DNA from 2 places in the Mesorhizobium sp. M1142 genome. Region 1 is predicted to be linked to the other one. Evidence: riboswitches for the same ligand, from Rfam matches in the RefSeq annotation. Region 1 holds a riboswitch; the other holds the start of a gene.
What was found. A riboswitch is a leader RNA that binds a small molecule or an ion and turns the genes downstream of it on or off. The one in region 1 is predicted to bind thiamine pyrophosphate.

Region 1 (4,209 bases):
CATGGGCGACGAGTATGCCCGACAGGCCATAGATGCCGGGCCAGCTCTGGCCGCCTAGCGCGCCCAGCGTGCCGGCAAAATAGCCGGCGCGGCCATAGAGTGCCAAGACACCGAGTGCGGCAACAATGGCCGGCAGCGCCAGTGGCACGGCGAAAAGCTGCAGGATAAAGCCTCGCCCGAAAAACTGTGGATGCCGCGACAGGGCACGCGCGACGAACAGCGCTGGCGCGACGGAGAGCAGGGTCGACAACAGAGCCTGCCAGAGCGTGAAACGGACGATACGCAAGAGATACGAATCGAAGGCGGAGACAACACCGGACGGGTCGCGCGTGGCTTCGACGACGAGCCCGGTGAATGCACCGCCGATCAGCAACGCGATGGCGGCGAGCGCGACGATGCCGGCGTTGACGCGGGAGTCAGATGATGGTGCGCGTTGCACGCTAGACTACCAGATTCGAGATTCTTAGTGAGGATTGCGTTCCTTCGCGCCCCCCTCTGTCCTGCCGGACATCTCCCCCACAAGGGGTGAGATTGGCAGTTTCAGCGCTCCGCTCATTCCAGCAACATCGGCGACTGGCGAAAGCCGCCGTGCCGTCCGATCTCCCCCCTTGTGGGGGAGATGTCCGGCAGGACAGAGGGGGGCGCCGTAGAGCGATCATCTTCGATCAATCGGCCAAAGCTACTTGCTCATCGCCGCAAGCCACTCATCGACCCAGGCCTTGCGGTGGGCCGCGACTTCCTCCGGGCTGAACAGCAAGGTTTTGGTCGGTTTGACAAGCTTGTCGAACGCCGGATTGAGCGGCTTGTCGGTCTTGCCGGCCGGGAACATCCAGTTGGTTTCGGGAATGACATCCTGGAATTTCGGTCCGGTCATGAAGGCGATGAACTTTTCCGCCAGCGGGTTCTTCGCGCCCTTGGTGGTGATCCCCGCAACTTCGATCTGCAGGTATTCGCCTTCCTCGAAGGACGCCGCCTGGTAGCGCTCGGTGTTTTCGGCGACCATGTGGTAGGCCGGCGACGTGGTATACGACAGCACCATCGGCGCCTCGCCCTTGGTGAACAGGCCGTAGGCCTCGCTCCAGCCTGGCGTCACCGTCAGCACCTTTGCCTTGAGCTTGGCCCAGGCTTCGGGCGCCTTGTCGCCATAGACCGACTTGACCCACAACAGCAGGCCAAGGCCCGGCGTCGAGGTGCGCGGGTCCTGGATGACGATCTTCTCTCCGGCATCGCCCTCGACCAATTCCCTGAGGCTCTTCGGCGGGTTCTTCAGTTTTTCGGTATCGTAGACGACGGCGAAATAGCCATAGTCGAACGGCACGAAAGTATCGTCGCGCCAGCCGCCCGGCACGCTGACATCCGATATGGCGCCATGCGGCGAAAACAGGCCGGTTGCCTTGGCGTCGGCGGTTAAATTGGTATCGAGGCCAAGCACGATATCGGCCTTGGTGGCGGCCCCTTCCAGCTTCACACGGTTGAGCAGCGCCACGCCGTCAGCGACCGAGACGAATTCGACGACGCAGCTGCACTCGGCCTCGAAGGCCTTCTTCACCGCCGGTCCCGGACCCCAATCGGCGGTGAAGCTTTCATAGGTATAGACGGTCAGTCTATCCTGTGCCGATGCCTGCCCTGGCAGGGCGAGCGCGGATGCCGCAAGCAGGACAATCGGGACAAGAGAGTGGAAAAAACTGCGCATCGGCGCCTCCTTCGTTCGCATTGAAAGGAATTGAGGCGCCGGGCTGTCCGAAGCGTCTAATCCCTCCGCCGGTACAAACCGGATCAGGTTCAGCGGGTTGGCAGTCTTGCCTCTCAGCCGGTCCGCGAAGATCGCGTCCGGCACCCCGTTAGAGCGTTTCGACACATAGGCCCGGCCGAAGTGCCGCGCAAGCGGAAGTTTGCCGGGCATCCAAAGCCCAGCCTTCCGTTTCGTCTGCCGTTTCATCTTCCGTTTCATTCTTCCGTTTCTGGGGCAGGGCTGGTAAGGGCCACGAGATATGAGCAAATTCACCATCCTGCTTGGCGGCGATCTCATCCGCACGCCGCTGCTCGACCGCCAGGTCGAAGGCTCGCGCGTCATCGCTGCCGATGCCGGCATCGGCCATGCCCGTATGCTGGGCCTGAGGCCGGAACTCTGGGTCGGCGATTTCGATTCCGTACCTGCCGAGTTGCCGGAGGATCTGGCCGCCGTGCCACGGCAGGTGTTTCCCGCCGAAAAGGACAAGACCGACGGTGAACTCGCTATCGCCGCCGCACTCGAACGCGGTGCGACCAGCCTTGTGCTCGCAGGCGCTTTCGGCGGCAAACGCACCGACCACATCTTCCTGCATCTGGCGCTGAGCGTCCGGCTGGCGGAAGGCGGGACGGACGTGCTTTTGACCAGCGGCGCACAGGAAGGCATTCCCTTGCTGCCCGGAAAGACTGGCTTCGACTATGCCGACGGCACGCTGTTTTCGGTGCTCGGCTTCTCCGATCTCGCCGGCCTGAGCGTCACCGGTGCCAAATGGCCGCTCGACCATGTCGAGGTTGCGTTCGGCTCGTCGCTGACCATTTCCAACGAGGTCAGGGGCCGGTTGGAAATCGCGCTGGCCAGCGGCCGCGCGCTGCTGCTCGCGCATCCTTTTCCCTTACCTGAAAGCTGACATGGCACCGCCGCTTCTCAATCTCGATGGGATAAAGCTGACCTTTGGCGGCACGCCGCTGCTCGACGGTGCCGCCCTGACGGCCTCAGCTGGCGACAAGATCGCCTTGGTCGGCCGAAACGGTTCGGGCAAGTCGACGCTCCTCAAGATCGCCGCCGGGCTGATCGAGCCGCAGGACGGCGAAGTCTTCCGCCAGCCTTCGGCAACCGTGCGCTACTTGCCGCAAATGCCCGACATGGAAGGTTTTGCGACCGTCCGCGCCTATGTCGAGGCGGGGCTCGGGCCCGCCGACGATCCCTATCGCGCCACCTATCTGATGGAGCATCTCGGCCTGACCGGCGAAGAACGGCCGAACGACCTCTCCGGCGGCGAGGCGAGGCGTGCGGCACTCGCCCGCGTCATGGCGCCGGAGCCCGACATTCTCCTCCTCGATGAGCCGACAAACCATCTTGACCTGTCGGTCATCGAATGGCTGGAGGAGGAGCTTGCCCGCACCTCCTCGGCACTGGTCGTCATCTCGCATGACCGCCGTTTTCTCGAGCGCGTGTCACGCGCCACAATCTGGCTCGACCGCGGGCAGACCCGCCGTCTCGACAAGGGCTTTGGCTATTTCGAGCAATGGCGCGACACGGTGCTGGAGGAGGAAGAGCGCGAGCAGCACAAGCTCGGTCGCCAGATCGTCCGCGAGGAGCACTGGCTGCGCTATGGCGTGACAGCGCGGCGCAAGCGCAACATGCGCCGGCTCGGTGAGTTGCAGACCATGCGCCAGCGCTTTCGCGGTCATCGCGGCGCCGAGGGTGCGGCGACGATGACAGCCAGCGACGCCGCCGAATCCGGCAAGCTGGTGATAGAGGCCAGGAACATCGAGAAGAGCTTTGGCGATCTGATCGTGGTCAAGGGATTTTCGACCCGCATCCAGCGCGGCGATCGCGTTGGCTTGGTCGGGCCGAACGGCGCTGGCAAGACGACGCTGTTGAAGATGCTGACCGGCGAATTGAAGCCGGACGCAGGCACGGTGCGGCTCGGCACCAATCTGGAGATCGCCACGCTCGACCAGAAGCGCGAGGCCGTCGATCCACAGGAGACACTGGCGCAGTATCTCACCGACGGTCGCGGCGAGAACCTGGTCATCAATGGCGAACAGCGCCACCTCGTCTCTTACATGAAAGACTTCCTGTTCAAGCCGGAACAGGCGCGCACGCCGGTGCGCGAGCTTTCGGGCGGCGAGCGGGCACGGCTGATTCTCGCCCGCGTTTTGGCGCGGCCGGCAAACCTGCTTGTGCTCGACGAGCCGACCAACGACCTCGATATGGAGACGCTGGAGTTGCTGCAGGAACTGGTCGCCGGCTTTGCCGGCACGGTGATCCTGGTCAGCCACGATCGCGATTTCCTCGACCGCACCGTGACCAGCATCATCGCGCCGGATGGTGATGGCCGCTGGATCGAATATGCCGGCGGCTATTCCGACATGCTGGCGCAGCGCGGCGGCACCAGGCTGGACGACCGCAAGGCGCGGCCGAAGGCAGAGACCGGCGAGGCGACGGCTGCACGTAGGAGCGACGCGGCCGCTCCC
Region 2 (4,209 bases), on a different contig from region 1:
ATCACCTGACCCGGTAGCACCGCATCCCACCAGTCGGCAGCATCGCGTCCGAGATCCAGCACCGGCTGCTCGGCGCTTTCACCCTCGCACCATGGCGCGAGCATACCACCGGCGAACCACGACGCATTGCCCTCGATGGCAGGCCTTGTCTCGGCAACGGTGGTCGCCGCGCCGCGTGCGGCGAGCTCGAAGGCGGCGGTGAGGCCGGCAACGCCGGCCCCTTTGACCAGCACCCTCATGATGGCGCACGCGCCTGTGGCATGGCCGGTGCGCGGGTCTCGTCAGCCGGTATGTAGAGATCGCCGCCCTCGCGGTATTTCGCCGCCATCGCCGCCATGCCCTCCTTCTGCGCCTCGGCGCGGATGTCGTGGGAGATACGCATCGAGCAGAATTTCGGCCCGCACATCGAGCAGAAATGCGCCAGCTTGTGCGCCTCTTTGGGCAAGGTCTGATCGTGGAAGGACCGCGCGGTTTCGGGATCGAGCGACAGGTTGAACTGGTCCTCCCAGCGGAATTCGAAGCGCGCGCGGGAAAGGGCATCATCCCTGACTTTCGCCGCCGGATGACCTTTTGCCAGGTCGGCGGCATGGGCGGCTATCTTGTAGGTGATCACGCCGATCTTGACGTCGTTGCGATCGGGAAGGCCGAGATGCTCCTTGGGCGTGACGTAGCAGAGCATGGCGGTGCCGAACCAACCGATCATCGCCGCGCCGATGCCTGAGGTGATGTGGTCGTAGCCCGGTGCGATGTCGGTCGTCAGCGGCCCAAGCGTATAGAAGGGCGCCTCGCCGCAGACTTCGAGCTGCTTGTCCATGTTCTCCTTGATCTTGTGCATGGGAACATGGCCCGGCCCCTCGATCATGACCTGGCAATCCTTGGCCCAGGCGATCTTTGTCAACTCGCCGAGCGTTTCCAGTTCGGCGAATTGTGCTGCGTCATTGGCGTCGGCGATCGAGCCGGGACGAAGGCCGTCGCCCAGCGAAAAGGACACGTCATAGCCGCGGCAAATGTCGCAGATCTCGGCGAAATGTTCGTAGAGGAAGCTTTCCCGGTGATGGTGCAGGCACCATTTGGCCATGATCGAGCCACCGCGCGAGACGATGCCAGTGACCCGGTCAACGGTCAGCGGGATGTAGTGCAGCCGCACGCCCGCATGGATGGTGAAATAGTCGACGCCCTGTTCGGCCTGCTCGATCAGCGTGTCGCGGTAGACCTCCCAGGTCAGATCCTCGGCAATGCCGCCAACCTTCTCGAGCGCCTGGTAGAGCGGCACCGTGCCGATCGGCACCGGCGAGTTGCGCACGATCCAGTCGCGGATGTTGTGGATGTTGCGGCCGGTCGACAGGTCCATCACCGTATCGGCGCCCCAGCGGATCGCCCACACCATCTTTTCGACCTCTTCGGCCATGGACGAGGTGACGGCGGAGTTACCGATATTGGCGTTGATCTTGACCAGGAAATTGCGACCGATGATCATCGGCTCGCTCTCGGGATGGTTGATGTTGGCGGGAATGATTGCGCGTCCGCGCGCCACCTCCTCTCGGACGAATTCCGGCGTCACGAAATCGGGCAGCGTCGCGCCGAAAGCCTCGCCGTCACGCTCAAGCTTGCCATGCAGGATCTCACGACCAAGGTTCTCGCGGATGGCGACGAACTCCATTTCGGGCGTGATGATGCCGGCGCGCGCATAGGCAAGCTGTGTCACCGTCTTGCCGGCCCTGGCCCTGAGTGGCCGGTTGCGAATGGGAAATTCTGGCGTCAGGCGTTCGCCCGTAGCGAACCCGTTGTCCTCCGGCCGGACATGGCGCCCGTCACAGGCCTCGACATCACCGCGCGCCAAAATCCATTCGTGGCGAAGTCGGGCTAGGCCTTTTTCGATGCTGGTTGCGACAGCCGGGTCGGTATAAGGGCCGGACGGATCGTAGACGGTGACGGGCGGCTCGCCGGCCGTCGGATGGACGGAGATTTCGCGCATCGGCACCCTGATCTGTGGGTGGATGGTGCCGCGCTTGTGGATTTTCCGTGAGGCAGGCAGCGGTCCCGTTGAGACGGCTGGGGTGAGGGCATTCATCTTGAGGCTCCTTTGCTCATGCATTGGAGACCCAGTTCTGTGCCGGAAGGATGAAAAGACGCTTTGGTTGACCTGCCGAAACAGGACCTGGGGCGTAAACTCCCGCAAAGCGCTTGCACCGTCCCTACGCCAGTATGAACTGGATCAGGTTCAACGGGTCACTGCGCCGCGAAAGCCAGCAGTATCTCAGCCCCTTGCCGGGACCCCCCTGGTGAATGCCTCAGGTTGAACGGGCGAGCGCTATCTTGTCAAGCGCATTCGGGCCGCGACGGTGATCGTCGGGCGATCGTCTCGGCCAGGCGCAAGATCGGATGGAGCGTCGCCTGAGAATCGTCTGTTCCTCGATCAGCCTCGCTTATGCTCTGGAGCGTGTTCTCTCGCGCCCGAATTTCCCAGGGATGGCTGAACGGAGGCGATCCATTTGCGATTTTCAAGTGCGTCGAGCCGCATCCCCACAATCGCTCAACAAGTTGAACACGTCCTGACCCGACTGGGCCTTCAAGTTCGGATCTGAAACCTGGCCGGGTACTGCTGGATGGCAGGGTCCGTCAAGCGGGCGGAAGGGATGAGAAATGAAAAGAGCTGCAGATCAAAAACACATAATCGAGCGATGAATATCGCCTGCGCGATCATCCGGACCAGATCTGATATGAAACATCGTCCGGCCCCGAGATCGAGGCTTCAATCTCGTATAGCTTCCATGCGACGTTCTCTTGGAGTGTTGCCGGATTGGTCCGCTCAACCGGATCTCGGAGCTCAACCCTTTCATCCGTTAGAATGAGCGTTCGAAACGGAGGATTCCGCCGACACTGCTCTTCTTGTTGGCGTTGGTCCAATTCACGTTGGAAGCGTCCACCTTGCCGACGGCGAAGTTACCGTATCGGCCATAGTCGAGTTCCGCCGTAACTGTGAAATCTGGAAGAAACGCATAGGCGACGTTTGCAGCGACACCATGGTTCTTGAGCTGATCACCGGAGAGCTGAAGCTTGAACGAAGTTGTCTCGTTGAGCTCGTAAGCGGCGCCAGCCCAGAAAGCCCAGTTCCCGCCCCAAATCTTATAGAAGCCGCGACCATGAGCGTCGATCGCGTTCGTGGAGTTGTCGTTGAGCTTGCCCCTGGAACCGTAGCCGAACATTCCGAACAGCAACAGTTCGTTGGTGACATTGATGTCGACACGGACCTTGGCGGCCACCGATTCGTAGTTGCTGTCGTAAGCGGCAACGCCGGTGATCGCGCCCCAGCCATGTGTGTATTTCAAGCCGCCGACTACGTGCGGAGCGTAGCTGTCGATTGTGCCGACCACGCCCGAGCCTTCTTCGAGCGAAACCACGGCCGAAAAGCCGTTCCCGGCGTCGAAGTAGTACTGAACCACATTGGTATCGAAAGCGCCGTACGGAACCGGCGTCTGGTTGAGTACGTCACCCGCGCCGCCAATAAACATGTCGAAGGCCGACCAGTCCTTACCAACTCGGAGGCCACCAAGCTGAATCCAGGCGAAAGTCAAGGTGCTGTCTCCGTTGAAGGCATGGGACCGAGAACTGTCCGAAACCGAAGTGTGGCGGTTGCCGAAGTTCATGCGGGTTTCGGTGTAGGTCTTCAACGTGCCGAGTTCGGTCTCCTGGCCGGTCCAAGTTTTCAATGTGAAGCGCGTGTTGTTTTGCCATGTGCCCTGATCCTCACCAGTCCTCATATCCGAGGTTCTTGCGTGATCAACCATATGGCCCAAGCCGACGTCGTAACGGACATAGCCGCCGATGCGCAGGCAGGTCTCAGTGCCTGAAATGTAGACGTAGCCCGAGCCGTAAGCGTCGCAGATTTTAACGTACTCAGTCGGGTCAGGCTCGGCAACGGCGGTCACGGCGCGAGCGTCGGAAACGGCAATCAGTGCCGCAGTTGAGCCGAGGAGGAGGCTCCTAATGTTCATTGTTGATCTCCGTTCAAAGAGTAAAAGGAATGGACGTCAGTGAATGAATTTTTGCTAAGGAAACAGTCGATAACGATGCGCATTGAGTCGAATTTGAGCAGTTTTGATGCGCTCGTAATGCCAGATGTTCATGAGAAATTGAGAATATGATTGGGTAGTATTGCTACAAATATGCAATTGTTGTTACAAATATAATTATCGCGGAGACGACGCC

Region 2: linked by a shared signal. The riboswitch ahead of thiC (phosphomethylpyrimidine synthase ThiC) and the one ahead of thiB (thiamine ABC transporter substrate binding subunit) in region 1 are both predicted to bind thiamine pyrophosphate.

The regions. Positions count from the first base shown of each region.
Region 1 is NZ_JAMYMK010000003.1:161,942-166,150, reverse strand. Features, by position in the region: gene thiP (thiamine/thiamine pyrophosphate ABC transporter permease) at 1-439, opposite strand, end outside; gene thiB (thiamine ABC transporter substrate binding subunit) at 680-1,693, opposite strand; TPP riboswitch at 1,737-1,851, opposite strand; gene NKH42_RS07115 (thiamine diphosphokinase) at 1,992-2,636, shown strand; gene NKH42_RS07110 (ABC-F family ATP-binding cassette domain-containing protein) at 2,638-4,209, shown strand, end outside.
Region 2 is NZ_JAMYMK010000006.1:205,458-209,666, reverse strand. Features, by position in the region: gene thiO (glycine oxidase ThiO) at 1-239, opposite strand, end outside; gene thiC (phosphomethylpyrimidine synthase ThiC) at 236-2,071, opposite strand; TPP riboswitch at 2,175-2,291, opposite strand; gene NKH42_RS12870 (porin) at 2,844-3,995, opposite strand.